DNA from 2 places in the Orrella daihaiensis genome. Region 1 is predicted to be linked to the other one. Evidence: predicted binding sites of a transcription regulator. Region 1 holds the regulator's gene; the other holds the start of a gene.

Region 1 (25,794 bases):
AGACGACAAGTCCTACCCTTATCTAATGGTCTCAGACCATGCAGCTCCCAGGATTAACTATTACCGTGGTTCGACACAGAGGCCAGGACAGTTTTTTGGGCCATATCCCAATGCCTGGGCGGTACGTGAAACCATTCAGATCCTGCAAAAGGTGTTTCGCTTGCGCACATGCGAAGACACGGTCTACGCCAACCGTACCCGGCCATGTCTGCTGTATCAAATCAATCGTTGTTCGGGCCCATGCGTGGGACACATCAGCCTCCAGGACTATGAGCATGATGTCAAGCGTGCGACCCAGTTTTTAAAAGGTCAGACTCAAGTGGTGCTGCACGATATCGAAGAGCGTATGCTCGCAGCCTCTGAGGCACTGGAGTTTGAGCAGGCTGCTGCCTTGAGGGATCAGATGTCGGCCCTGTCTCGGGTTTTACAGCAGCAGACCATGGAGCATTCTGATGGTCAGGATACCGATGTGATTGCCATCGCCATGGCGGGTGGCAAAGCATGCGTCAATCTTGCCATGATTCGAAACGGCCGTCATCTGGGGGATCGTGCATTTTTCCCTGCTCATCTGAATGATGATGACGCCGGTGACATTCTGGAAGTCTTTATGGCGCAGCACTATGTTGAACATGCGCTACCCCCGGTTATTGTGGCGTCCACTGCACCAAAGGATGAATCAATCGTGGCACTGTTAAGTGCCGCATCTCACGGCAAGACCCGTCTGTTGACTCGCCCGCAGGGGGTTCGCCGCTCTTGGCTTGAACAAGCCAGCCATAACGCGCAGCTTGCTCTGGTTCGGGCATTGACCGAAGGCGGTGCGCGTCATGCCAGAACACTGTCTTTGGCCGAGACCTTGAGTCTTGAAACTGATCAACAGTCGCTTGAAGAGTTGCGCATTGAATGCTTTGATATCAGTCACACCGCAGGTGAGGCTACACAAGCGTCTTGCGTGGTGTTTCATCATCACGAGATGCAACCGTCACTTTATCGTCGCTACAACATCGAAGGCATCACCCCAGGTGACGATTACGCAGCGATGCGTCAGGTCCTCACACGTCGTTACGCCAAAGTGGCTGATGGGCAGATGAGTATGCCCAACCTGGTGTTGATTGACGGTGGCAAGGGTCAAGTCCAGGTGGCACGCCAAGTGTTTGAGGAATACGGCTTGGACTTGAGTGTCCTGATTGGTGTGGCAAAAGGAGAAAACCGCAAGACTGGTCTGGAGACGCTCGTGTTTGCTGACGGCAGACCACCATTGGTGCTCGGCGCAGCCTCGGCTGCACTGATGCTGATTGCCCAGATACGCGACGAGGCTCACCGGTTTGCGATTACAGGCATGCGCGCCAAACGTGCAAAGGCTCGCCAGGGATCAAGGCTACAGGATATTGAAGGCGTGGGGGCCAAACGTCGGCAGAAGCTTCTGAATCGTTTCGGTGGGCTGGCAGGCGTGGGTGCTGCGAGTGTGGAGCAACTGGCTTCGGTGGAGGGTATCTCGCTGGATTTAGCCAAACGCATTTATGCTGCCCTGCACGAGTGAGTTATTGGCTAAAACTTTCTGTAAGATAGTTACATTGGCCGCTGCAAAAGTGACACGATATGCCGTTTAATTTTCCGATTGCGCTGACTTGGTTACGCATCGCCATCATTCCGTTCTTCGTTGCGCTGTTTTATGTGCCGGATGCTATTTTGCCAATGGGCTTGCGCGATGCAGTCGCGGCCTGGCTATTCGTGGTTGCCGCACTGACAGACTGGCTTGACGGTTGGTTGGCTAGGCGTTGGAACCAAACCTCATCATTTGGTGCGTTTCTCGATCCGGTGGCTGACAAACTCATGGTGGCCGCAGCACTGCTGGTGTTGTTGCATCTGGACCGTGTGGGCAGCTTGGTGGCTTTGGTGATTATTGGCCGAGAGATTGCGATTTCAGCTTTGCGCGAGTGGATGGCACAGATTGGTGCGGGCGCTAGTGTTGCTGTGCATTGGCTGGGTAAGTTCAAAACGGCTGCGCAGATGATTGCCATCCCTTGTCTGTTACACCATCAGGATTGGTTGGATTTGCCCGTTGCGCTGATTGGACAGGTGCTGATCTGGGTGGCGGCGGCCTTGACGGTTTGGTCGATGTTTTACTACCTTAAGAAAGCCTGGCCTGAAATCCAGGCCCGCACATAAGCGAGCTCCACTCTTTTTTCAGGACAACACCTCGTGAGCCAGACTGCCACCTTGCCACCGATGCAAAGCTCGCCGGGGCCCTCGGCCCGAGACGACTGGAGAACCATTGGACTGGTTGGCTCGGCACATGCAGGTTCGCATTTCTTTCAACTAGTCATTCCGAGCCTGTTTGTGCCATTGGGTAATGCCTTTGGCTTGGATTTTGCCCAGCTTGGATTGTTAATGACCGTGTTTTTTGTAGTGTCTGGTTTGGGGCAGATCGCATCGGGCTTTATCGTTGATCGCATTGGCCCGCGCCCGGTGCTCTGGTTCGGTATGGCCACCTTTGTGGTGTCAGCGGTCTTGTTGGGCACCGCCGGTGGATATGGCACGCTGATGCTAGCCGCGATTGTGGGTGGTATTGGCAACTCGGTGTTTCACCCGGCCGACTTTTCTATTCTGAACCACAGGGTCACGCCCAATCGGCTCGGACATGCATTTAGCGCCCACAATCTGACCGGCACGCTGGGCTGGGCTTTGTCACCCCTATTTGTGGTCAGTGTGGCCGAGTGGCTCGGCTGGCGTGTGGCCGCCTTCGGCGTGGCAGCGCTGATGGCGATTATTTTGCTGGGACTGTTGTGGGGTAAAGATTCCCTGTTTGTGCAAGGTACGCGCGATGGGTCGGCGCAAGCAGCCGTGGCTGGCGATTCATCTGGGCCAGGCCTGGTAGCTGTCTTGTTGCAGCTCTTGGGTTCACCGGCACTGTGGGGTGCATTTCTATTTTTTGTATGTGCGACGGTCGCGTTTTCTGCGGTGCAGAACTACACCATTCCACTGATGGGTGAGATTTATGGCATGTCGGTGGTTGCCGCCGGTACGGTGCTATCAGGTTATATGGCGGGACAGATTTTAGGAATGCTAGCCGGGGGTTTCCTGGTAAATGCCACACTCAAAAGCGAATTGGTGGTGTTTGCTTCCTTGATTGCCGCGGCAGCGGTATTCGTGCTGTTGGCCTCTGGTTGGGTGCCGCTGGCGCTCGCTGCTCTCGCAATGGCACTGGCAGGCTTTTTCTCCGGACTGTCTGCGCCGTCTCGCGATATGCTGGTGCGCAAAGTGACCCCTAAAAAGTCGGTCGGATCCGTTTACGGTTTGGTCTACTCCGGACTTGATGTCGGCTCGGCGCTTGGCCCTATCATGTTTGGTCTGTTACTGGATGCTGGCGTGCGCAGCGGTCCCTGGTTAGGTGCAGCGGTCGCCTTTGTCGTCGCCGCGCTCTTGGCCAATCAGATTGGTCGCGCAGGTCGGGGACCTACTGTTGGGCGCTACGCAACAAATTAGGCTCAGCGGTGTCTGGTGTGGCGCGCCATGGGTTAATGTCCATGCCGCCTCTGCGGGTGTAGCGCGCGTAAATCGACAGGCTTTGCGGTTGACAATGGGTCATGATGTCACAAAACATTTGCTCAACGCATTGCTCATGAAATCCCTGATGTTGCCGAAACGACACGATATAGCGAAGTAGGGTGGCGTGATCGATCGCCCGGCCTCGATAGGTTATGTGCAGGCTACCCCAGTCAGGTTGACCGGTTACAGGGCAATTGGATTTCAACAAGCGAGAGAACACCGATTCAGAGATCAGCTTGTCTGACGCCAGTCTCAATAAATTGGGGTTGGGTTCATATTCGTTGATGCTGATATCTTGATCATCAAGACACTTGCTGTCTTGGCCAGGTTCTGAGACTGGCTCTTGGTTGAATCGATCTGGCGTGATGATCTGCGTCTTGACCTTGGCCCCAGCGGCAGCGTCAATGTCTGCCTCGATTCGTTCTTGCAGGCTGTGAATCGATGAGAACCGCTCGTTGTTCAAGCTATTCAGGTACAGCTTGAAAGATTTAGACTCAACAATGTTCGCACTCGTCGCAGGCACCCAGACCTTGAGTATGGCGGTGCAAGGCAGGCCATTGAGGTTTAGCCAGGAAAGTTCGTAGCCACGCCACAAGTCCCAGCCAATAAAAGGCAAGCTGTTTGCTGATAAGCCAATGGCATCCCGACCGAGTGAGCGTGCAATCGGATAAAGCAAAGACGGATCATAGTGGCTCGGATAGCGACTGTCCTTGCCTAGCGGGAGTGCTTGATCGTGGGTTGGGAGCTCGGGTGACTTCATGTCCCGCATTGTAGTGTGCGTCAATTTCATTTTGTGAAACTCGCGTTTCACAATACAAAATGAATTGATGCGCTGCGTCAATCGGTCATTTCACAAACCTAAAAATGATTTCTTATCATGAAATAAAAATTATAACCTATTGAATTTTATAGAAATAAAATATTGTCTTATATAAGACATAAGAGCTGTTTGCGTTGCACAAGACCGGTAGACTTATTCCCAAGCTTCACCGAATTCTTTTTTGTTTTTTTAATTCTTATTGAAACCTTCAGGAGATTGGAAATGAACACTCGTGAAACCGCCATCCGCGCTCTGCAGAAAGAATGGGCAGAAAACCCACGCTGGCAAGGCATCAAGCGCGACTATAGCGCTGAGGATGTTGTGCGCCTGCGTGGCTCGACGTTGGTTGAGCATACGCTGGCCCGGCAGGGTTCAGAAAAGCTTTGGAACCTGTTGAATACCGAGCCTTTCATCAATACGCTTGGTGCACTGACTGGTAACCAGGCTATGCAGCAGATCAAGGCTGGTTTGAAAGGCATTTATCTCTCTGGCTGGCAGGTAGCCGGCGATGCCAACCTGGCAGGCGAGATGTATCCTGACCAATCACTGTATCCCGCGAACTCGGTGCCCATGGTGGTTCGCCGTATCAACAATGCTTTGCAACGCTGTGATCAGATCCAGTGGATGGAAGGTAAGAATCCGGGCGATGATGGCTACATCGATTTCCTTGCACCGATTGTGGCAGATGCTGAAGCCGGGTTTGGTGGCGTTCTGAACGCTTTTGAGCTGATGAAGGCCATGATCGAAGCCGGTGCCAGTGGCGTTCACTTCGAAGACCAGTTAGCCTCAGTCAAGAAGTGTGGTCACATGGGTGGCAAGGTGCTGGTACCCACTCGCGAAGCGGTCAGCAAGCTAAGCGCCGCACGTTTGGCTGCCGACGTGATGGGTGTCCCCACTGTGTTGCTGGCGCGCACTGACGCTGACGCTGCAGATTTGGTGACCAGCGATATTGATGATAACGATCGTCCGTTCATGACGGGTGAGCGCACGGTTGAGGGTTTCTTCCGCACGCGCGCTGGCATTGATCAAGGCATTAGCCGTGGTCTGGCCTATGCACCGTATGCGGATCTTATCTGGTGCGAGACCGCCACGCCTAATCTTGAATACGCCCGCAAGTTCGCTGAGGCCATTCACCGCCAGTTCCCTGGCAAGCTGCTGGCTTACAACTGCTCGCCTTCATTTAACTGGAAGAAAAACCTCGATGACGCAACTATTTCGAAGTTCCAGCGTGAATTAGGTGCCATGGGTTACAAGTTCCAGTTCATCACGCTCGCGGGCTTCCACGCGCTGAACTACGGTATGTTTGATCTGGCCTATAAGTATGCACGTGAGAACATGTCGGCGTTTGTTGAGCTGCAACAGAAAGAATTTGCAGCGGCCGATCGTGGTTTCACCGCTGTGAAACATCAGCGTGAGGTCGGTACAGGCTACTTCGATGCGGTGACGCAAACCATTGAAGGTGGCCAAGCGTCCACCACAGCGTTGACCGGTTCAACCGAAGAAGCTCAGTTCGAAGAGGCGCACGCCTAAGTTGTTTGTTGCTAGTTAAGACGGTCGTTACACAGGACCCGTCAATCAATCGGCCACCACGTTTGGTGGCCGATTGCATTGGAACAGGCAAAGTTGATATAGATCAAGGCCAGGATTTTGTGGCCTGTTTAGTATTTCAGCTATGCCAAAGTCCATCTTCGCCTTGAATCGCCCATTGACCGTTGACGAAATGATGTCACGCAGGCGCACGCTCGTTCGCTTGGGGCTTGCATGGCTTGCCATGATGCAGGTCATGATGTTCGCATTGCCCGGTTACCTGCGACAGGAGACTTTCGGGCATGACAATCTGGATGTGCTGGATTGGGCCATTTTTTTAATGAACTGGGCTAGCCTGGCTCTGACGGTGCCAGTAATTCTTTACTCGGCTTGGCCCATCTGGAAGGGCGTTGCTCAAGCCTGGCGCGAGCGCCACATCACCATGGATGTGCCGGTGGCCGTGAGCATGATTGCTGCATTTGTACCTAGCGTGATTGCCACCTTGCTGGGTCAAGGTGAAGTTTATTTCGATTCAGTCACCATGTTTGTGGCGTTTTTATTAACCGCCCGATTCTTTGAGCTTCGGGCCAGACAATCCGTTGATAGTTCGCGCTATTCGGACAGGCTGCAACAACTACGCGGGCCTTTGTTGCAACACGCTGACAAGGTTGCCATGTGGTTTGTGGTGGTCCAATTGGCTATCGCGTTTGTCGTCGCATTGGTGTGGTGGGTCATTGATCCTGACTATGCCTTGCCGGTCATGGTTTCTTTGCTGGTGATGAGTTGTCCTTGCGCATTGTCAATGTCTGCGCCAGTGTCTTTGGCTGCCGCTAACGCCACGCTTGCCGCCTATCCTGATATGACCGAAGCGCAAACGAATCGCTTATTTGCCGGCGCACGACGGGTGACCCGTCAAAACCTTTATGGCTCGGTCATCTTTCACTTGGTGAGCACTCCTTTGGCTGCCTTGGGTTTTGTGACGCCGTGGCTGGCAGCTTTGGCGATGTTCGTGTCATCAATTGCAGTGACGATCAATGCATGGCGTCTGTATCGTGAGCCCGAGTCCAGTGGCTCAACGCCGGATTACACCCATCTGGCCCGAACCTGAAGATTGAATTTTGGAAGTCCTTTATTTCCTTTTGCCACTGTCGCTGCTTTTCATTGTGTTGATTGGCGCAGTGCTCTGGTGGGCGGTGTTCTCTGGTCAATATGACGATCCGGACGATGCCGGAAGATCTATTTTGCAAGACGATGACACACCAAAATAAAGCCGCTTGATCCAAATCAAAGCTGCATCGGCGATTGATCTGCATCATTACACATAAGAATTTCTATCACTAAAAATCCGAGGACTTAAACCATGGCTAGCGTACAAGGGACGATGGTAGGTTCGTTTGAGCCGACGACGACTTCCGGGTCGTCAACCAAGGCCACAACAGCCGAATCGTTTAATTACAAAGTAGTGCGGCAATTCGCGATCATGACAGTGGTCTGGGGCATTGTCGGCATGGCTGTTGGTATGTTGATCGCTGCGCAGATGATCTGGCCGGCACTGAATTTTGATACGCCCTGGCTGACATTCGGTCGCTTGCGGCCACTGCATACCAACGCGGTGATTTTTGCGTTTGGTGGCTGTGCTTTGTTTGCCGCATCCTATTATGTGGTGCAGCGTACCTCGCAGGTGCGTTTGTTCTCGGACAAGCTTGCAGCCTTCACGTTTTGGGGGTGGCAGTTGGTCATCGTGGGCGCAGCCATCACCTTGCCCATGGGATTTACCAGCAGCAAAGAGTACGCTGAACTTGAGTGGCCAATCGACATATTGATCACACTGATTTGGGTCGCGTACGCTATTGTCTTTTTTGGCACGATTATCAAGCGTCGTGTCAAACACATCTATGTGGCTAACTGGTTTTTTGGCGTTTACATCCTGACGATTGCACTGTTGCATATCGTTAACAACCTCGAGCTGCCAGTCAGCCTGCTGGGATGGAAGTCCTATTCAATCTATGCCGGCGTGCAAGATGCCATGACGCAGTGGTGGTACGGCCACAATGCAGTGGGTTTTTTCCTGACCACGAGCTTTTTGGGCATGATGTATTACTTCATCCCCAAGCAGGCTGAGCGGCCGATCTATTCCTATCGCCTGTCCATCGTTCACTTTTGGGCGTTGAACTTCACCTACATGTGGGCTGGTCCTCACCACCTGCTCTACACCTCCTTGCCGGACTGGACCCAAGCGCTGGGTATGGTTTTCTCCCTGATCCTCTTGGCACCGTCCTGGGGTGGCATGATTAACGGCATCATGACGTTGTCAGGCGCTTGGTACAAATTGCGTACTGATCCGATTTTGAAATTCCTGGTGGTGTCGCTCTCGTTCTACGGGATGTCGACATTCGAAGGCTCAATGATGTCAATCCGCACCGTCAACGCCTTGTCGCATTACACCGACTGGACGATTGGTCACGTGCACTCGGGTGCCTTGGGTTGGGTCGCCATGATCACGTTTGGCTCACTGTACTACCTGATTCCGCGCCTATGGGGCAAGGACCGTATGTGGAGCATGCGCTTGGTTGAAACTCACTTCTGGGTGGCAACGATCGGTGTGGTTCTATACATCGCAGCCATGTGGATTGCCGGTGTGATGCAGGGTCTCATGTGGAGAGCAACAGAACCGGATGGCACTTTGACATACAGCTTTGTAGAGTCGGTTAAGGCGACCTATCCGTTCTATGCGATTCGTCTGCTCGGTGGAACGTTGTACCTCTTCGGTATCTGCCTGATGGCCTACAACGTGTTCAGAACGGTGGTTGGCGCCAAAGCGGTTAACCCCTTGGTGCCCACAGAGACCCAGGATCCGATCCGTCCTGCCGCTAGTGCTGCTTGATATATAGGTATAGAGAAATGGCTAACGAAAAAAAACCTTTCTTCTCACACGAGACGCTGGAAAAGAATATCGGCTTGCTGATTATTGCCAGTATCGTGGTGGTGATGTTTGCGGGTCTGGTTCAGATTGTGCCGCTGTTTTTTCAGCACAGCACCACTGAACCGGCGCCTGGCGTCAAACCCTATCAACCGCTTGAGCTGATTGGGCGTGATCTCTACATCCGCGAAGGTTGTGTAGGTTGTCACTCACAACAGGTTCGTATGCTGCGCGCTGAAGTTCAGCGCTACGGTCCGTACTCGGTTGCGGGTGAGTCTGTCTTTGATCACCCATTCCTTTGGGGCTCAAAACGCACTGGGCCGGATCTGGCGCGTATCGGTGGACGTTATTCAGATGAGTGGCATCGGATCCACTTGCGTAACCCACGTGACGTCGTACCCGAGTCCAACATGCCCAATTATCCCTGGCTTGCCAAAAATACGGTTCAAGGCTTGAACGTTCAAGAGCGCATGGTGGCCCTGCGTAAGCTAGGCGTGCCGTATACCGATGAGCAGATTGAACAGGCTCCTGAAGCCTTGGTCGGCAAGACGGAGGAAGATGCTGTGGTCGCTTATCTCCAGAGCTTGGGTGTTGGTGTGCGCAACGCAGCAATGCAGCGTCAAGCCGCAATCGCTAACGACAAGAAGGCGGAGAACTGAAATGGGCGTACTCAATGCAGTAGGTACCGTTCTGGCCATGGTGGTGTTTTTTGGGATTGTTTGGTGGGCGTTTTCGCCAGGGCGCAAAAAGGCCAATGAAGAGGCAGCCAACTTGCCATTTGACTTACCCGATGAGGGCAAACCAAGTGAGCAAAGCAAAAATGGTGAGGTTAAATAGTCATGAGCGATTTCGATAGTGGATTCTGGAGTTGGTGGATCGCCGCCGTTACTGTGATTGGTATCGTTTGGTGTATCTGGTTACTCAATAGCCAAAAGAAGTACCTCAAAAACAGCAAGGAAGAAGAGGTCACGGATACGGGTCATGTTTGGGACGGCAATCTGCGTGAACTGAACAACCCGATTCCTCGCTGGTGGATTGTCATGTACTTGGGCTTTTGTGCCTTTGGTCTAGGCTATCTGGTCTTGTTCCCAGGGCTAGGGGGCTATCCAGGGGTTTTGAGTTACACCTCGGCAGACGAAGTGGAGCAGGCTCAGGCAAAACACTTGGCTTCAGTGCGTCCACTTTATGCCAAGTTCGATGAAATGACGATCCAGCAGATTGCCGCTAACCCTGAAGCGCAGCAAATCGGTCAGCGTCTTTTCTTGAACAACTGTGCGCAGTGTCACGGTTCAGATGCCAAGGGTAGCCCGAGCTTCCCAAACCTGGTCGAAGGCGACTCACAGTGGGGCAGGACACCTGAGGCAATTGAGCACACGATTGTCAATGGACGTCACGGCATCATGCCAGCTTTCACAGGTGTGATCGATGCGTCTGCTGCTGCTGATACGGCGCAGTATGTTCGTTCCCTGTCTGGTCTGGCACATAATCAGTTGGCAGCGATCAAGGGTCAGCGCACTTATATGGCTCAATGTGCGGCTTGCCACGGCGCTGAAGGCAAGGGCAACAAGATGTTGGGTGCTCCCAACCTGACAGACGGTGTCTGGCTTTATGGCAGCTCGGAGCAACGCATCGTCGAGGCCATTATGAAAGGTCGCAATAATCAGATGCCTCCTCAGGGCGGACATCTGACACCTGAGCAAGTGCGCATGTTGACCGCTTGGGTTTGGGGTTTGTCCAACAATCGTCCTGAGCAGGTTGCTTCAAATCAACAGGACGGACAGGCAAAGTAATTACGATACGTTGATCGTAAGCTTTGCCATATTGAGGTAGTTAGGCATGACCACTGAAAGTACCCCAGCACAGCATCTCCCGGAGACTGAAGAGCCGCCGCCATGGCGGCCCGCTGGGGCAAAGCGCAAGACCGCGTCTGATACGTTGGAAGAAACCTTAAAAGACGTACGCCGCAAAATCTATCCGCGCTCGGTGACAGGCTGGTTCGCCGGTTGGCGAGTGATGTTGGTGGTGCTGACGCAGTTGCTTTATTACGGTCTGCCTTGGCTGCAATGGAATGAACGTCAGGCGGTCTTGTTTGATCTGGGCGCTCGTAAGTTCTACATCTTCGGCATGGTGTTGTGGCCGCAGGATGTCATATACCTGACCTTGCTGCTGATCATTTCGGCACTCGCCTTGTTTCTGTTTACCGCGCTCGCAGGCCGTCTGTTCTGCGGGTACGCTTGCCCGCAAACGGTCTACACCGAAATCTTCATGTGGATTGAGCGCAAGGTCGAGGGCGATCGGGTTGCTCGTATTCGGCTCGATGAGTCACCCTTGTCGTTCAAGAAACTCCGTGTCAAGGGCACAAAACATCTGTTGTGGATAGCAGTCGCGTTTTGGACAGGATTTACGTTCATTGGTTATTTCGCCCCCATCCGTGAGCTTGGCGCGAACCTGTTGGCCTTTACGCTCGGTCCCTGGCAATGGTTCTGGTTGTTGTTTTACAGCTTTGCAACCTGGGGCAACGCGGGTTTCCTGCGTGAGCAAGTTTGCAAATATATGTGTCCCTACGCCAGATTTCAGAGCGTGATGGTGGACTCCGATACGTATGTCGTCACCTATGACTACAAGCGAGGTGAGCCCAGAGGGCCCCGCTCCAAGAAAACCGACTACAAGGCTGAAGGCTTGGGTGAGTGCGTTGATTGCAGTATCTGCGTTCAGGTCTGCCCCACCGGGATTGATATTCGGAAAGGCTTACAGTACATGTGTATCGGTTGCGGTGCCTGCGTGGATGCATGCAATCAGGTCATGGAAAAAGTGAACTATCCCAAGGGTTTGATTCGCTACACATCTGAGCGCGGCATTGAAGAGAATTTGAGCGACACTCAGGTCAGAAAACGTCTGTTGCGACCCCGTGTTCTGATTTACTCCACCCTGATGGTTATTATCATCGCAGTCTTTCTTGGGTCACTGGCTACTCGCGAGACCTTGCGCGTTGATATTATTCGCGACCGCGGTGCCTTGGGCCGCGAAGTGCCCGGTGGTCTTATTGAAAACGTCTACCGGTTACAAATCCTCAATGCATCAGAAGAGTCGCTAAGGCTATCCATCTCTGCTGAAGGTCTGCCCGGCCTGAACGTATTGTCCGGTGGTGGTGGCAAGCAGTCCGCTATTGATATTCGAGTTCCGGCTGCGGCCAATTTGTTATTGCCGGTCGTGGTGCAAGCACCCTATGATGCGGGCGAGACAGGTGCTCATCCTATTACGTTCGTGACCGAATCGAGGTCAGAAACTGGCCGACAAACAGAGGTGCGTGAAGCCTCGAGTTTTATTTTTCCACGCTAAAGGAGAACGTCCATGAAGCGAGAACAACCGACAAAACCCTGGTGGCGTGAACCGTGGCCATGGTTCTTGATGCTCGGGCCGTTTGTGGCCATGATTGCGTGTGCTGTCACGATTTCTCTGGCACTACAGCACTTCAAGGATCAACCGATTTACGATGGTGGTGTCAAGCGTGGCCTGGTAGTGGAAAAGTCTGCGAACGCACCGGTTAGTCAACAACCCTAAGGGAGGTTGCGCCATGTGCTCACGCATGATTCTCTGTGTTTTATGGCCATCATTTCTGATGGCAGGCCTCGGCAGTGCGATCGTCTTTGCCTTCATTGACCCGCTCGATGTTGCTATTTTTGGGTACATCCAGCTAGAGCGTGAATGGCTTTATGCCTTCGGATTCTTTCTGTTTTGGTTCATTGGAGCCGGCGCAAGCGCGTTGACTCAGGTCATTCGCCCGCAAAAGGGTGAAGAACCTGGAGCAGAGATTGGTTTCTAATTAGTCAGGGCCAGAGCACGAGTCCTGATGATTTGCGGGTGTTTTTAATACCCTGTTCGTCTTTTTAAAACACACACGCCTTGTATTTCTTGGTTCAATGCAACAGAACCAAGTGTCTTCTTGAGGCGTTGTTTGTATGCTTACTCCATTTGACTATGTGGCTGTTCCGTCAAGTCTTGACGGTTTCCGGCGGGAGGTCCGAACTTTTTTGGATCAAGAGTTAGCCGATCTGCCAGCGCACGTCAGGGCCAGATCTTGGATGGGCACCAGCATTGATTTCAGTCGCAAGCTAGCCAAGCGTGGTTGGCTTGGGTTGACCATTCCGACTAGTCACGGGGGCGCAGGCAAAGATTTTTTTGCGCGTTACGTGTTGTCCGAGGAACTGTTGGTATCTGGTGCACCCGTTGCCGCCCATTGGATCGCCGACCGCCAGAGTGGTCCGCTCATCATGCGGTATGGTACTGAACAACAGAAACAGTTTTATGTGCCCAAGATTTGTCAGGCAGAGGCTTTTTTCTGTATCGGCATGAGTGAGCCCAACAGTGGCTCTGATTTGGCCAGCATCCGAACACGGGCTGAGAGAAACGCTGATGGTTGGCTTTTGAATGGCAGCAAAATCTGGACCACCAACGCACATCATTGTCATTTCATGATCGCCTTGGTGCGTACCAGCGGTCAACCGGCTGACAAACACAACGGCCTGTCGCAACTGATTGTTGATTTGTCCAAGCCAGGTGTAACGATCCGCCCGATCACGGATATGGCTGGCGATGCCCATTTCAATGAAGTGTTTTTTGACAATGTGCAGCTCGATGCAGACGCGTTGATCGGCATGGAGGGGCAAGGTTGGGAGCAGTGCACCGCCGAGTTGGCGTTTGAGCGCAGCGGCCCGGAGCGTATCTACTCCAGCATGGTATTGCTCGATGCCTGGGCTCAGGAGTTGCGTAGCCAGGATTGCCAGGATGCAGATGCCCAGCGATTATTGGGCAGTTTGTTGGCTGAGCTGTGCGCTTTGCGTGGGATGTCGCTGTCGGTGACAGATCAATTGGTTCAGGGCTTTAGCCCAGCTGTGGAAGCATCTGTTGTTAAGGACTACGGCACGGATTTTGAGCAGCGTGTGATACGAGACATTGGCCAGTGGATTGGTGAGCATCCTGAGTTTGCGGTTTCGGGTGAATTGATGAAAGTCCTGGCTTATTTGGAGCAAATGGGTGTCACCTTTTCTTTGCGTGGCGGAACCCGTGAAATCTTGCGCGGCATTATTGCTCGTGGTCTGGCTTTGAGGTAACGAGATGCAGAATGAACTCTATGAATCGCTGGATAAATTGCTGGCTGCGCAGGACCTGCCCGCCAAGATAAGAGCAACTGGTCGAAGCGGTTGCGCTGCTGATCTCGTGGCACCGCTCGTTGAGTCTGGGTTCTTGGATGTGATGGTTTCTGAAGAGGCGGGTGGCGCCGGGCTAGGCTGGGCGCAAGCCTGGGAGGTCCTGTTTGCGGCGGGGCGTCACGGGCTGCCCGTGCCAATGGGTACGACGGTGTTTGCGCGAGCCTTGTTGGCAAACCTGGGTCAGACTTTGCCTGATGGTGCCATCACGGCCAGTGGGTTTGCACAGCTCAATGCCGATGGCGCGTTGGTCGCGCGTGATTTGCCATCCTCGAAACTTTCGACTTACGCCTTGCTGCAGCATCAGGATACGGTGTATTTGTTGCCGCTAAGTCAAGCGCAGATAACAGATGTCGGTGGACCTGGATGTTTTGATGGGCAGGCCACTTGGGCGCCAACGGTGGTGAATCAATCTGCGATCGGCACGGCGCCTCGGGCAATGGTGGCTCATGGTGTCGCACTGGCTTTGGCAGTGCAAATGGCTGGGGTTGCTGCCCGGGTGCTGGAGTTGACTCTGACTTACGCCAATGATCGAGTGCAGTTCGGTAAGCCGATCGGCAAGTTTCAGGCTCTGCAGCAACAAATCAGTGAAATGGCAGAGCTTGTTTACGGTGCCCGTATGGCTAGCCAGATTGGCTGTCAAACTGAACAATGGCAGCCTGAGTTTGAGGCGGCCCGGGTCGCTAAAACCCAGACTAGCGCGGTTGCACCTCGCATAGCAGCCATTGCACATGCAGTTCATGCGGCCATTGGTGTGACCTATGAATATGATTTGCAGCTCTACACACGGCGCCTTTACGAGTGGGCACGCCTAGGTGGAGGTGAGGGCTATTGGGCTCAACAAATTGGTCTGACAGCTTTGTCTGAACCCAATTTGCTCGACTTCGTCAGACAGCGGGTATTTCAGGAGGCTTGATGGCCGGCAAGCTCTTCAAGCGCTTCCATGTCCAATATCCGAATTTCACGTTGGCTGACAGAAATCAGGCCATCGCGCGCAAATCGTGAGAACAACCTGCTGACGGTCTCAAGTGTTAACCCGAGATAGTTGCCGATTTCCTCGCGGCTCATGCGCATGATGAAGTCTGTAGAGGAGTAGCCTAGCGCCGAGAGTCGCTGCGACAGGTTCACCAGGAATGCCGCTAGTCTGGCTTCTGAGCGCATGGATCCTAGCGCGAGCATGACCTGATAGGTGCGCGCAATTTCCTTGCTCATCACGCGCCTGACTTGTTGTTGTAGCGAGGGTACATATCGACTGATATCGTCGATGTCTTTCAAACGAACCACGCAAACTTCTGAGTCTTCCATGGCGACGGCATTGGTGCCGTGCTCGCCATCGAGCATGCCATCCAAGCCGATAATCTCGCCCGGCAGAAAAAATCCCGTGATTTGAACCTGACCAGTTGCTTCCTCAAGCTGGGATTTCACCGAGCCCAAGCGCAGGCCATACAAAGCATCGAGCTTTTCACCGCTGCGATACAAGATATCGCCTTTCTTGAGTTTGATTCGCTCTTTTACCAGTTGATCTAGTTGCTCAACCTCATGGTTCGGCATGCCAGCAGGCAGGCAAACGTTACCCATCATGCAAGTGGCACAGTGAACAGCATCGACAGCGACGGGAACGCGTTTTTGAGACATAGCTAGTTACCAAAAAATTTATATCCGTCAAGTTTGTACGAGTTTTGTACGAAACCCTTCTTTATCATCAGACATCCTAGAATTGATTTTAGTCAAAATAACCACTTTGTCCATAGTGGTACTTTAGCCACTCGACCAGCACTTTCACTCTGAGCGGGGTCAACCGACGCTGTGGCATTAGCGCAAATATCCCGTTAGGCGCGGCACGGTACTGATCCAGCACACTGATCAGTCTGCCGGTTGCAATATCGTGGCTAACTTCCCACAGTGAACGCCAGGCAAGCCCATGCCCATCCAAACACCATTGGTGTAGCACGCTGCCATCACTGCATGCCATTTGCCCTTCGATAGAGTGCCAAACTGCTTGGCCGTCGACTTGAAACAGCCACCCGCGCGTCTGGCCACTACGGGCCGACAGCGGCAGGCATTGATGAGCAGAGAGCTCTGCCGGGTGTTTGGGCACCCCATGTGTTTTTAGGTAGGCAGGCGAGGCGACGACAACGCGTTGGTTCTCGGCAAGTCGTATACCAATCAGGCTTGAGTCCGAGAGTTCGCCGATACGAATGGCGCAATCAAATCGATCATTGGCCAAGTCAACAAAGTCATCACTCAGGTCTAGTGATACTTCAAGTCCCGGATGCTGCTCGCATAACGCCGGCATGAGGGGTGCGACATGACGCCTGCCAAAGCCTGCTGGCGCAGTGATGCGTAAAAGGCCTACCGGTTTTGCGCTACCTTGACCGATGCGGGTTTCAGTTTCCTGCAATGACCTCAAAATTTCTTGTGCCTGGGCGAACAAGGCGTGTCCCTCGCTCGTTAGCGCAAGTTTGCGAGTGCTTCGTACAAACAGGCGCACGCCGAGTCTGGCCTCTAGCGCGTCCACCCGGCGGGCAATCAGGGCGGGCGTCACCCCTTCAGCGCGTGCAACCGCTGAAAAGCTGCCTAGCGTGGCTGAAGCAACAAAGGCTTCAAGCTGTGAGAATCGATCCATGTCCAGATCATAATTGACCAGGCGATAGGTTGTCGTTGCGAGTGGCTGCTATTGAAATAAGCGGTGATGTCCCCACATAGTAACCATTGAGAATAAGCGGGGTAGAACCCGGTCAGAGACGGAATTCAACGATGAGATTCGACAAATTAACCACAAAATTTCAGCAAGCACTGGCCGATGCGCAAAGTCTGGCTGCACGCAATGACAACCAGTTCATTGAGCCGGTGCACGTGCTCGCTGCCATGTTGGCTGATCCGGACAGTGGGGCAGGCAGCCTTTTGGCGCGCGCCGGTGTCGCTGTCAATCGCCTAGGTCCTGCGCTTGAAGCCGAAATCCGCGCCTTGCCTCAGGTCCAAGGCGGTGATGACAACGTCACGGTCAGCCGTGATCTTCAGGCGGTGCTCACGCGTACAGATAAAGAAGCTGGCAAGCGTGGCGATGCTTACATCCCGACAGAATTATTCCTCTTGGCGCTTGTGGACGACAAGGGCCCGGCTGGCCGCGTGCTGGCTAATGCGGGCTTACAGCGCAAGGCGCTCGAGGCCGCCATCGAGGCCGTACGCGGCGGCCACTCGGTCACGGACCAGGAAGGCGAGTCCAAGCGAGAGGCCTTAGCCAAGTACACCACAGACTTAACGGAGCGTGCGCGCGCTGGCAAGCTCGATCCGGTCATTGGTCGTGACGATGAAATTCGCCGTGCGATTCAGATTTTGCAGCGCCGCACCAAAAATAATCCCGTATTAATCGGTGAGCCTGGCGTAGGTAAAACCGCGATCGTGGAGGGGTTGGCGCAGCGTATCGTCAATGATGAGGTGCCCGAAACCTTGCGCGGCAAGAAGGTGCTATCGCTTGATCTGGCGAGCTTATTGGCAGGCGCGAAGTTTCGGGGTGAGTTTGAGGAACGATTAAAAGCAGTACTCAAAGAGCTGGCCCAGGACGATGGCAGCAACATTGTGTTTATCGATGAAATCCACACCATGGTCGGTGCCGGTAAAGCCGAGGGCGCGATGGACGCCGGCAATATGCTTAAGCCAGCCTTGGCGCGCGGCGAGTTGCATTGCATTGGCGCAACCACACTCGATGAGTATCGCAAGTACATCGAAAAGGATGCTGCGTTGGAGCGCCGTTTCCAGAAAGTACTGGTCGATGAGCCTGACGTGGAGTCCACGATCGCTATCTTGCGTGGTTTGCAGGAGAAATACGAAGTCCACCATGGGGTGGACATCACGGACCCGGCGATTGTGGCGGCTGCTGAGCTCTCGCATCGTTACATCACTGATCGGTTCTTGCCCGATAAGGCCATTGACTTGATCGATGAAGCAGCGTCACGTATTCGGATGGAAATCGATTCCAAGCCAGAAGTCATGGATCGGCTTGATCGTCGCATCATCCAGCTGAAGATCGAGCGCGAAGCCATCAAGAAAGAAACCGATGAGGCTTCCAAGCGTCGCCTGCAAATTCTTGAGCAAGAGCTTGAGAACTTGCAGCGTGAGTACAACGATTTTGAAGAGGTCTGGAAAGCAGAGAAAGCCGCTGTTCAAGGCACGCAAGCCATCAAGGAAGAGATTGAACGTGCTCGCGCCGAGATGGCCGAACTGCAACGCAAGGGTCAATTCGACAAGCTCGCGGAGTGGCAGTACAGCAAATTGCCGGAGCTTGAAGCACGCTTAAAGGCGGCCGAGGGGCAAGCTGAGACGGTAGAGGAAAAACCGAAGCTGTTGCGCACGCAAGTCGGTGCTGAAGAAATTGCCGAGGTAGTCTCGCGGGCGACCGGCATTCCTGTCTCCAAGATGATGCAAGGTGAGCGGGAGAAGCTCTTGCACATGGAAGACCATTTGCATCATCGGGTCGTGGGTCAGGACGAGGCAGTTAGCCTCGTGGCAGACGCTATTCGGCGCTCGCGGGCAGGATTGGCTGATCCATCCCGGCCTTACGGTTCGTTTTTGTTTCTCGGTCCCACTGGGGTCGGTAAAACTGAACTGACGCGTGCGTTGGCCGACTTCCTGTTTGATTCGGATGAGCACATGATCCGCATCGATATGAGTGAGTTTATGGAAAAGCACTCGGTTGCTCGCCTGATCGGTGCCCCGCCCGGCTACGTGGGCTATGAGGAAGGTGGTTATCTGACAGAGGCTGTGCGCCGTAAGCCCTACAGCGTGGTGTTGCTCGATGAGGTGGAAAAGGCTCACCCTGATGTATTCAATGTGCTGTTGCAGGTGCTCGATGATGGTCGGTTGACCGACGGTCAGGGTCGCACGGTTGACTTCCGGAACACGGTCATCGTGATGACTTCAAACCTCGGTTCGCAACACATCCAGGCCATGGCGGGCAAGGCATACGATGCGATTAAGGAGGTGGTCTGGGATGAGGTTAAAAATCATTTCAGGCCTGAGTTCCTGAACCGTATCGATGAGGTGGTGGTGTTTCATTCTCTGCAAAGCGACCATATTGAAAAAATCGCTGAGATTCAGATTGAGCGCCTGGCCAAGCGGCTCGAGGCGCAGGAGATGCAGCTCGAGGTCACCCCGGCAGCTTTGGCTGAACTGGCTCGCGCCGGATTTGATCCTGTGTTTGGGGCGCGACCACTGAAGCGTGCCATCCAGCAACAGCTTGAGAACCCGGTGGCCAAACTGATTCTGCAGGGCAAGTTTGGTCCCAAGGATGTGGTGCCGGTTGATTGGCGCGATGGTCACTTCGTGTTTGAGCGAACCCTGCAGTGATTCATGCCAGTAGACTGCGGATTGCGGTGTTGGGCAGTGTGGCGGATGGGCAGCAACTCATCCGCCATTTTTTTGCTTTTTTGCTTACCGTGAGTCTGAGCAGGTATGATGGACACGCTTTACACTCGATGCCCAATACGATGCTAAAACAGTAAGCCCTAACACCATGGTCGATACAACAACTAGCAGCAGCCCCGGTATTGAACGCAGCATGAGTGACTGTATGCTCTCGTGCGTGGTGCCCGCTTTCAATGAACATGACAACCTGGCGGTGTTGTTGCCTAAACTCAAAGTCGCCCTGCAAGGGTTGACCGACGCTTGGGAGGTTATCGTCGTTGACGATGGCAGCAGCGACAACACGTCTGATTTGATGGGCATGCTTTCACGTGAGCCAGGTATTCGGTATCTCCAACTCTCGCGCAATTTCGGTAAGGAAGCAGCGCTGACAGCTGGCATCGAAGCCGCTGAAGGGGACGCGGTGGTACTGATGGATGCTGATCTACAACATCCACCGGCACTGCTTAAACAAATGGTGCAGCGCTGGGAGACCGGCGTGGATATGATTTACGCTGTGCGCGAAAGTCGTGAGGACGAACGCTGGGGCAAACGGATTGGAACGAAACTGTTCTATTCCCTGCTGCGTAGCGAGTCTGGCGTGCAAGTGCCACCGCACGCAGGCGATTTCAGGTTGATGGACCGCGCTGTGGTGACCGCGCTCATGCAATTGCCAGAGCGGGATCGATTCATGAAAGGTCTTTACGCTTGGGTTGGGTTTCGCAGCGAAGCGATACCATTTATGCCTGAAAGCAGGCTCTCGGGTAAAAGCCACTTCAGTGCTTGGCGTCTTTGGCGACTTGCCATGGCAGGTTTGATGTCCTTCACCACCTGGCCATTACGCGCTGTGAGTGTGATGGGGTTCGTTGTCTCGATTTGTTCGTTTCTTTATGGCATATACATCGTGGGTGAGTTCATTCTGTACGACAACCCGGTTGATGGCTGGCCAACCATCGTGACGATTTTGTTGTTTTTCTCGGGGATTAATCTGCTCTCACTCGGTGTGGTCGGTGAATACATCGCCCGCGTTTTTAAAGAGGTCAAACACCGGCCGGTTTATCTGGTGCGCCAGTCAATGGGCGCGTCGGCCCGCACTGAACGCCCAGAAGCGGCTAAAGATAAACGTCAGCGCAGCCACGCCGACCAAAATGAGAGCGAGCAGGAACTCATACGGCAACAGAGTTTGTTTGAGTAGGAGTGCATAGGTTGCTTCGTTGATGGCAAAGCCGAATGCTGACAACAAAAAAAAGCGTCGGATGGCTTGAGTCACCCCGGTGCGTTGATGCCGAAACGTCAATTGATAGTGGCCAGTGAATGACACCCCAAACGCCACGAGCCAGCCAAAGAGATTGGCCACAAGCGGGGTAAGATAACCACCTGAAACTAACAGCACGACCACCACCCAATGCACCAGAGCGGCGGTGGCACCGACCACGACGAACCAGGCAAGTTGGTGAGAGAGTTTTTTCATGGGCAGTGATGCAATCAGTTCTGAGGCAGTTCGTTCAAGTGCAGACAGCAAGGTCATTGCCATCTGTGCGGATGATTATGGGGTTGATCTCCATGTCGATCGTGCCATTGTAGACCTCGCCAGGATCGGTCGGTTAACAGCCACGAGTGTGCTCGTGGATGCCCGGATCAGTGATCAATCGCGCGCGGCGCTCCAAGCGCTGGAAATTGACATCGGTTTGCATCTGAATTTCACAGAAGAGCTCGGTGATTTGTCGGCCGATACCGTGATGCCATTGGGCCAGTTGATTCTGCGTGCACAAACGCGTTGCTTGTCACGCCGCTGGGTGCGACAGAATATAGAGCGTCAATTGAACCGCTTCGAAGCCCTGCTTGGACGTACTCCCGACTATGTTGATGGTCATTTGCATGTGCATCAATTACCCATCATTGGCGATGAGTTGTTGGCTGCTTTGCGTGATCGCCAACTGCCAGCCGGTTTTTGGGTGCGCGATACGCGCGCCGGGGAATTGTCTGACTCGCCGTGGTCGGAGCGATTCAAGTCATGGGTGGTTGGCAATCTTGGCATGCATCGACTCACGCTAAACGCTGCTTCGCAAGGCATTCACACGAACCGGGGCTTTTTTGGGGTTTATGACTTCACCAAGTCACACCGCCCATTTATTGAAATGATGCGTGCTTGGCTAGCTCATGCGGTCCCGGGCGCGTTGATCATGACCCACCCATCCAAGCAAGCGTTGCCGGGCGATCCGATTGGACAAGCCCGTGTTGACGAATACCAGATCCTGGCGAGCGATGCCTTTGGCCATTTGTTGCAACAACAGGGTGTCAGGCTTGCGCGCAGTTCTCAGGCGCTGTCATCCTTGCCGTAGAATTTCACGCCGATCTTGATGCGTTCTCGACCCTGGGCGCGGCGATGGCGGTTGGTGTCGCGCAGCGAATAGACGCAACCGCAGTACTCTTGCTGATAGAACTCTTCGCGCTTGCTGATTTCAATCATGCGCTGCGAGCCGCCGTGCTTGCGCCAGTTGTAGGTCCAGTAGACCAGATCCTCGTAACGCGCGGCAGCGCGTTCGCCACAGCCGTTGATCTGATTCATGTCTTTCCAGCGTGATATGCCCAGTGAGCTCGTGATGGTGTCATAGCCATGCTCGTGGGCGTAAAGTGCTGTGCGTTCAAACCGCATGTCAAAGCATTTGGTGCAACGCTCCCCACGTTCGGGCTCGTTTTCCAGGCCCTTGATGCGCTCAAACCAGTTATCAACATCGTAGTCCGCGTCGATAAATCGGATGCCATGCCGCTCGGCAAACCGGATGTTTTCCTGCTTGCGGATTTCGTATTCCTTGACCGGATGGATATTGGGGTTGTAGAAAAAAATGTCGTAGTCAATGCCCGAGGCGAGCATGGCTTCCATCACCTCGCCAGAGCAGGGGGCGCAGCAAGAATGCAACAACACTTTGCGGCGGCCGTCAGGCAGTTGCAAGCTTGGGCGTAGAGGATCGGTCGGATCTGTCATGAGTTGATCCATCTCAATTAATCTAAGTCAAGTCCATATTTTAATGCCTCTAATGGATTGATCCAACGTCAGCCGATCAGTTTGGTGGGCACTGTGTTGATCGTCCGAGTGTTTCATATTTATTGGTGGAGGCAGTCATGGAGCGTCGAGCATTTTTAGCAGGAGCAGCCGCTTTGGCGGCAGCAGGTTGGGGACCACCCGTGGTGGCTAAATCAGACGCCAAAGCGCGAGTGGTGATTGCCGGTGCTGGCGCGGCCGGTCTGTCGATTGCGTCAAGAGTCGCGCGACAGATGCCCAACGCCACCATCACGATTTTCGATGCGCGTCGTGATCATTATTTTCAACCGGGCTGGACGCTGGTGGGCGCTGGTTGGTGGAAGCCCGGTCAGACAGTTGAGTCCACCAAACGCTACATTCCCTCAGGCGTGAAGTGGGTGGAGCAAAGCATCATCGAGTTCAATCCTGACGCCAATGAAGTCACCGACGCCAGCGGTCAAAAGCACGCCTATGACTGGCTGTTTGTGGCAACTGGCTTGTCGCTCGATTACGACCAGATTCAAGGCATGAGCCGGGATTTGATCGGCATTAAAGGCATTGCCAGCATTTATGCGGGGCCAGAAGCCGCTGCGGCCTCAGCCAAGGTAATCGATGAGTACATTCAGAAGGGTGGCGTGTCGCTGTTTGGACGACCAGCGACCGACATGAAATGTGCCGGTGCACCGCTTAAGATGACTTTCATCACCGAAGACAAAGCCACGCGGGCGGGTCGTCGCGCGGATTGCCAGATTCGCTATGCCGCGCACAATCAGGGTTTGTTTGCTGTCCCGGTGGTCGATGTGCGCGTCAAGGAAATGTTTGCAGAGCGCGGCATTGAGCCGCTCTATAGCCATGTGATCCACAGCCTGGATGCCGACGCCAAGAAAGCCACCTACCAGACGCCCAACGGCTTGGTGACGCTGGACTACGACATGATTCACGTGATTCCCCCGATGAGTGCGCCGCCTTCGGTTCGCAATAGCCCGCTGGCCTGGCAGACTGGGTCACAAGCACCCGGTGGTTGGGTTGAGGTTGACCAAACGACCTTGCGCAGCCCGCGTTATCCGAACGTATTTGCCGTGGGTGATGTTGCTGGCGTACCCAAGGGTAAAACCGCTGCCAGTGTGAAGTTCCAGGTCCCCGTGGCGGTAGACCACATGGTGGCAGCTGCCAACGGCATTGAGTCTCCCAAGCTTTACAACGGTTACACCTCTTGTCCGATGGTCACAGGACTCGGTAAAGCCATGCTGATCGAGTTTGACTATGAGAACAACCTCGTGCCCTCATTCCCGTTCATCGATCCGCTGAAGGAATTGTGGGTGTCTTGGTTTATTGAAGAAAAAGCGCTGCTTGGCACCTATAAGGCCATGTTGCGCGGCTACGCCTGATATGGGGATGCGTCATGGAAGAAATTAGTGTTGCGATGATTGTGGTTACCCTTTGGGAGACCTTTGGGTGGCTGTTTGTGGTCGGGGCTGTGCTTGCTGTGGTGATGTTGTTTCTGTTGTTCAAATCCTTTGTCAGACGCCGCGCAGGACATCAACCGTTTGCGAAGTTGTTCTGGCGCGGTGTGGTGGTCATGCTGATCGCAGCAGCCATCCTCACGCCGTTTGTGCCATTGTGGACACTGGCGCCGATTGGCGACCTACGCGGCCCCGTCGACTATGTGATCGCCTATGCCATGGCGCTTGCCCCGGCAGCTGTGATCGGTGTGCTTTGGGTGTATTTCAGTGCGCTGTCCACACCCAAAGCTTCCTAGGTTGCTGACCCCAACACCGCATCCCAGAGCCGTCTGACGGCGGTTTTGACGGTTTGCATCTCCGCCAAGGGCACTCGTGCCTTGTCGGCGCCCTGCAGTCGCAGGGCGTGTTGGCGTTTGCGCAGCACGCGGTAGGCATCGATGGCTCCCTGGGCAATCTCTTGACCGATTAGGCCGAGTCTGCCGGCAATCCCCAAAAGCGCGATATTGCCCAGGTTCGGTATTAATGCCGGGTGAGTCCGAGCATGGCAAAGCACCAGGTACTGTGTGACGAACTCCAGATCCACCATGCCGCCAGGATCATGTTTCAAGTCAAACAGTTCACTTTTGTTGGGATGACCATCGCTGATTTTTTGACGCATTTCACGCACATCATCAGCGAGCTTTTTAGGGTCGCGCGCCATGCAAAGCACTTCCTGGCGGATCGCCTCAAATGCCTGACCAACCGCAGCATCTCCCGCGGCAAACCGTGCCCGTGTAATGGCCTGGTGCTCCCAGGCCCAGGCATGCTCAGACTGATAGGTTCTGAAGGCTTCGATGGAGACGGTCAATAAGCCCGCGTCACCATCGGGACGCAGGCGTAAATCTACCTCATACAAACGGCCCGACGAAGTCATGGTAGAGAGCCAGGATGTCAAGCGCCTGGCCAATTTGGTGTAACGTTCCGCGGCCTCTGGATCTGGATCGTCAAACAGATAAACCAAGTCCAGGTCCGATGAGTAGCCCAATTCCTTGCCGCCTAACTTGCCGTAGGCGATGATCGCGAAACGAGGCGCCGGCGTGTCACCGGGCTCAGTACGCAGCACCAGGGGCCAGACGCGTTCGATGGTCTGGGCCAGCAGCAAATCAGCCAGCGCGGAGAGTTGGTCAGCGAGTGCCTCAACGGACAGCACGCCGGCCAAGTCCTGAGCCAGCAGCTGGAAACTTAACTGCCGCTGCAAGTCACGCATCAAATTCATTTGCTGTTCGACATCGGCTTGTCCATCAGCCAGCACAGATGCATCCATGTCGGCTTTTAAATTCACCTTGACCCGCTCGAAGTCGATCGGCTCCATCAACGTGCCCCAGTCAATCAGGCTATCGAGCACAACCGGGTTCTGAATCACGTACTGCGCCGCCCAGGGGCTGGCAGCCATGATGCGTGCCACCCGCGCCAGGGTCTCTGGGTATTCGATTAACAGTGCCAGGTAGGCGCTGCGTTGTGCGATCGTTTCAATCAAGTCCAGCAAGCGCACCATGGTAGTCGCTGGTGCCTCTGTGTTCAGTGCCGAGCGCATCAGTAGCGGCAGCAGATCGTCCACGCGTTGACGGCTCTGTGACGGCAATCCGCGGATACGATGGCTATCCAGGAAAGAGTCGATCCGCTGTTTCAGGGGGTTCGCATCATCGCCGAACAGTTCAAATAACTCGGGTACATCTTTGCCCGCACTGGCCAGTGCGGCTGTTTGAGCAGGATCGGCGCTTTGATCGTCCGATGTGGCCGTAGGGTGGGCCTGGTGGCTACCAGCCGCCACAGGCTCATCGCCTGATAGGCCTGCAATTCGAAACGCGTCACGAAACATGGCGGCCACCGCGGTCCGATGACCAGTCAGT
Region 2 (4,365 bases), 290 kb from region 1:
AAATCCTCGAAAACCCTCTCGGGCGTAAAGGCAGTGCGTCTACAGTTGGCCTAATCAAGGGGTGAAATCTAAAAAATTTCAGCCAACTCTCGCTGACTGGGGTTTTATTTTGGGTGGGTTGCACGGGGACTATAGCCCGGGACCAACGAATTAAAAACTATAGCCCTCGCGTGGTGGCATAGACCGCCGCATGCACGCGGTTGCTGATGTTGAGCTTACGCAGAATATGCTGCACGTGAATCTTGACCGTGGTCTCGGCAATATCGAGCTCGCGCGCGATGTGCTTGTTGCTATTGCCACATGCGATCAAGCGCAGGATTTCGGTTTCGCGTGGTGACAAATCATGGATCGGGTCGTTAGCCTGAACCACCATTTCAGCAGGCTGCACATCAGTTGCCAGTTGAACTGTGTCGGGGGCTGGTGCTTGTAGCCCATCATCTTGTGGCATATTGCGCAACAGCCCCACGAGCTTGGTCATCATCTCGGGACTGATGATGGTGTCGCCTGAAACAATTTTTTCTACCGAATCGGCCAAATCCTCGGTGTTAATGGTCTTAAGCAAGTAACCTGCAGCACCGGCCCTGATGGCCGCAGCTAGGTCATCAGGACTTTCACTGACAGTTAACATCAGCACCTGGCACTTGGGTGCGATTTTTTTAAGGCTGCCAATGGCAGCAATGCCCGTTAACCCTGGCATATGGTTATCCAACAAGATGGCATCGGGCTGCAGTTTGTCTGCGGCGTCAAGCGCAGCCTCGGCATTCTCGGCCTCACCCACAATAGAAAACCGTCGGTCTTGTGACAGCAATGCGATCAGGCCACGCCGAAACAAGGCATGGTCATCTACAATCAAAAGGCGAATCGGATAAGCGATCTCTGTATCCATGGTGGTCGTGTCTCTCATTGCTCAAGCTCTATTAGCACCGTACTGCCCACGTTTGGTTCAGACTGAATATCGATTTTTGCGCCAATGCGTTCAGCGCGTTCACGCATGATTTGCAGACCCACATGGGTATCGGTGTTCTGGGCTTCGCGTTGGGTAAAGCCAACCCCATTATCGCGCACAGCAAATCGCCAGGGCGTACCTTTCTTGATGTCAACGGTGACCTCCGTTGCTTTGGCGTGCTTGCGCACGTTCGATAGTGCTTCCTGAATTACGTGCAGAAGCTGCAGTTGCGTGTCTGAATGCAGCGGCACGCCATGGCCAGTGACATTTAGTCGAGTATGAATACCACTTTGGTGCTCGAATTTGCTTAATGTGATCTCTACGGCCTGCTCGATATCTTCACTGTTGGTGCGGGTGCGGAAATGCACCAGAAGCTCACGCACGTCGTTGGTGCTTTCTTTGACCCCGGTGTCGATTTCTTCAATGATCTGCATCACCTGCGCTGACTCACAGTTACCCATGGCCTGACGCAACAGGCTGACTTGAATCTTTAGGAAGGCAAGTGACTGCGCAATAGAGTCGTGTAACTCACGCGCTAACATCGCGCGCTCTTCGCTCACTGCTGCTTCCCTGAGCAATGCACTGGCGCGCAGGCTTTCGACTGCACTGGCCAAGTGCCCTGCCAAAGCGTCGTACAAAGCCTGGTCTTCGTCAGAGAATTCGGGCGCTTCATGGAAAAACAAATCCACCTCACCCATCACCTGCCGGTTTAGACGAATCGGCACGCTAATAAGCGACTTGTAGCCAGCTTTGGCGCAATTGCCCAAAAGCCTGTCATCCTCTGCAATGATAGGGATCACACGCGAGCGGGCAGTTTCTTGGGGCTGGCCACAGGCGCAGACACCGGGCTCCAGACATCGCTCTTCATTGATCAACTCCTCTGGCAACGCGTCGCTTGCCAGCATCATGTAGCGCGCATTGGCTTCGTCGCTCCAGCGCACCGCAGCCGCTGCCGCCCCGCTTAATTGACGAACCTTTTGTGCGAAACCACGCGCGAGTTCTTCCACGGTATTTGGTTCCACCAAGAAAGTGGCCATGTCGTAAAGCGCCTGCAGGCGAACCTGCTTGCCCTCAAGGTCACGGGTTTTGTCTTGAACCTTGCGCTCCAGATGACCGTAGAGTTGTTGCAAGGTCTGAGTCATGTGATTAAACCCGTTGGCGAGCTCTTCAAATTCGCGCGGCCCACCGACATCTACCCGAGCAGAGAAGTCCCCCTCATCAACCCGCTGCATTGCAAGCGTGAGCCTGCGCAAAGGCTGAATCACGAACAGATAACCAACATACATGGTTATAAGGGCAGCGGCCACGGCCAACGCCATCATGAAAAATTGAAATAGGTTTAAGAGTGCCGTGTAGTGCGCGAGCTTTGTTTCAATGGTGGTGACTAAGCCGTCGATCTCGGTTACAAATGATTCAACCAGCGCAGTGACCTCGGACAAGTTCGCTTGCGAGTCAGCACGCCAAACCCGGTCAAGCTCGTGCCAGGCAACGGTCAACTCGCCAAACTGCTTCTGAAGCGCCTCATCCCACGGCACAAACAGTGGCCGGGTACGATCACCATCTCGCAGCAACGTCATGCTGCGGTCAAACTGCTCGATACGCCGCTCAATCTCAGCCGGCGGTGTTTGCGCTTGCCACAAACTCGTCAAGCGCCAGGCCTGCATGCGTAGACGCCCTGCTTCGTTGACCGCCGCCGCACCACCGTCTAGTTGATGCGTGATCCATAGGGTCACTCCGATGGACATCAAGGCCAACAGCAATAAAGCAGCGCCAAGCGCAAGTAGTCGAGCGGAAAGAGAATTAAGCCAACGCATGCTGTAACCAAACAATTGACCTACATCATAAACAGCAACGGCGTGATCTCCCAAGGTTTTTACGGGACAAATGACACCAATAGTTCTTTAGAACGATACCGAATAACAACAGCATCGCTGCCCTGCAAGGCATGTCTTGAGAGGATCTAAGAAGTCACAAGCATCATCGAGCGCACGTGACGCCGCTTCAATCCGATCGATCCTTACAGTTAGGCATGGAAAAGCAGCAGAAGGTCTTAATCACTGCGATGGCTGAAATGAGCCTCACAACTACGATAAGCCAGAGAAAAATTGGTTTACAATTAAATAAAAAATTAGTATTTTTGTAAACAAATCAAAAAAGCTGCTCTATACGAAGCATGAAAAAGCTGCCACAAAAACAAGCTGTCTCATCCACACGATCCTAGCTAATTGCATCCAGGAGATCTCTCGTCATGTTTGGCACTCGTTTGCATCGGGCACGTAAGTCCGCGGGCTTGTCGCTACGGGATTTGGGTGCCTTGGTGGGCGTTTCACATGCCGCCATCAAAAAGTACGAAGACGGCATTGCCATGCCTTCGTCCGGTATCCTGATACGCCTATCACAGGCGTTGAAGGTTCGCGCCGAGTATTTCTTTCGGCCTGAGTTTCTGACACTAGAAGCCATCGAGTATCGCAAGCACAGCTCACTGCCAAAGAAGCGATTGCAAGCGATTACCCATGAGGTGATTGATCAGATAGAGCGGCGACTTGAACTAGAAAACCTCTTCCCCCAATCGCCCATCAAAGCTTTCGGTGGCATCGATAGACTGCCCCAGAAAATCAAACACCTCGACTCGATCGAAGATGTGGCGGTCACTGTACGTCAGGCGTGGCAACTCGGTTTGAATCCTATTGCGGATTTGATCGATGTTTTGGAAACCAACGGCATCCGTGTTTTCATGATCGATACCGATGCCGACAAGAAATTCGATGGACTCGCGGCTCAAGTCAACGGCATGCCAATTGCCGTTGTTAGCCGCAACTGGCCGGGTGACCGTCAGCGTTTTACATTGGCGCATGAACTCGGCCATTTGATCCTTCAAGGTCGGCTTGCGACTGGACTGGATGAAGAGAAAGCCTGCAATCGCTTCGCAGGTTCATTTTTATTACCGCGCGATTCGCTCCTGCGCGAAATGGGCGAACACCGAAATGCGCTAGAGGTCAAAGAGCTGGCTCTACTCAAAGAAGAGTTTGGTCTGTCGATGATGAGCATTTTGTGGCGGGCATTGGAGCTTGACATCATCTCCCCGGCGTACCGGGAAGAGCAAGTCAAATTGTTTCGTGCCAATGGTTGGGACATCAAAGAGCCTGGGGCCGACTATCCGAGCGAGAAAGCACACGTTTTTGAACAAATGGTATTTCACGCGCTTGCCGAGCAGTACATCGGTGAATCCAAAGCAGCCGAGTTAATGGGTATGTCTCTCGTTCAGTTTCGTAGTGTTCGGGAAATGCAGGTGAACGTGGGGTGTGCAGTTGCTGCTGTTGATCAGTGATGCCAATATTTTGATAGACGTAGAAGAAGGTGATCTTGTAGTACCAATGTTCAGTTTGGGTTACCAATTTGCAGTTCCCGACATTTTGTAT

What was found. Region 1 encodes FNR, which switches genes on or off when oxygen is low (the NO sensors DNR and NnrR bind a similar motif). Its sites were predicted from a motif close to TTGATNNNNATCAA; they were not measured.
Positions count from the first base shown of each region.
Region 2: DHf2319_RS03375 (type IV pili methyl-accepting chemotaxis transducer N-terminal domain-containing protein) is a predicted target of FNR. The motif match lies at 2,776-2,789, and genes of this name have one in related genera.

Region 1 covers NZ_CP063982.1:980,374-1,006,167, forward strand. The annotation lists gene uvrC (excinuclease ABC subunit UvrC) at 1-1,537, shown strand, start outside; gene pgsA (CDP-diacylglycerol--glycerol-3-phosphate 3-phosphatidyltransferase) at 1,597-2,166, shown strand; gene DHf2319_RS04755 (MFS transporter) at 2,227-3,483, shown strand; gene queF (NADPH-dependent 7-cyano-7-deazaguanine reductase QueF) at 3,455-4,306, opposite strand; gene aceA (isocitrate lyase) at 4,589-5,896, shown strand; gene DHf2319_RS04770 (P-type ATPase actuator domain-containing protein) at 6,039-7,001, shown strand; gene ccoS (cbb3-type cytochrome oxidase assembly protein CcoS) at 7,012-7,161, shown strand; gene ccoN (cytochrome-c oxidase, cbb3-type subunit I) at 7,275-8,777, shown strand; gene ccoO (cytochrome-c oxidase, cbb3-type subunit II) at 8,795-9,472, shown strand; gene DHf2319_RS04790 (cbb3-type cytochrome oxidase subunit 3) at 9,474-9,650, shown strand; gene ccoP (cytochrome-c oxidase, cbb3-type subunit III) at 9,653-10,603, shown strand; gene ccoG (cytochrome c oxidase accessory protein CcoG) at 10,650-12,152, shown strand; gene DHf2319_RS04805 (hypothetical protein) at 12,165-12,374, shown strand; gene DHf2319_RS04810 (hypothetical protein) at 12,400-12,636, shown strand; gene DHf2319_RS04815 (acyl-CoA dehydrogenase family protein) at 12,773-13,924, shown strand; gene DHf2319_RS04820 (acyl-CoA dehydrogenase family protein) at 13,929-14,936, shown strand; gene fnr (fumarate/nitrate reduction transcriptional regulator Fnr) at 14,924-15,655, opposite strand; gene DHf2319_RS04830 (LysR family transcriptional regulator) at 15,744-16,646, opposite strand; gene clpB (ATP-dependent chaperone ClpB) at 16,778-19,366, shown strand; gene DHf2319_RS13165 (glycosyltransferase family 2 protein) at 19,578-20,615, shown strand; partial or broken gene DHf2319_RS04845 (GtrA family protein) at 20,577-20,954, opposite strand; gene DHf2319_RS04850 (ChbG/HpnK family deacetylase) at 20,890-21,762, shown strand; gene DHf2319_RS04855 (epoxyqueuosine reductase QueH) at 21,738-22,406, opposite strand; gene DHf2319_RS04860 (NAD(P)/FAD-dependent oxidoreductase) at 22,544-23,830, shown strand; gene DHf2319_RS04865 (hypothetical protein) at 23,845-24,201, shown strand; gene glnE (bifunctional [glutamate--ammonia ligase]-adenylyl-L-tyrosine phosphorylase/[glutamate--ammonia-ligase] adenylyltransferase) at 24,198-25,794, opposite strand, start outside.
Region 2 covers NZ_CP063982.1:700,051-704,415, reverse strand. The annotation lists gene DHf2319_RS03385 (HigA family addiction module antitoxin) at 1-54, shown strand, start outside; gene DHf2319_RS03380 (response regulator) at 158-904, opposite strand; gene DHf2319_RS03375 (type IV pili methyl-accepting chemotaxis transducer N-terminal domain-containing protein) at 901-2,760, opposite strand; gene DHf2319_RS03370 (helix-turn-helix domain-containing protein) at 3,195-4,274, shown strand; gene DHf2319_RS03365 (PIN domain-containing protein) at 4,249-4,365, shown strand, end outside.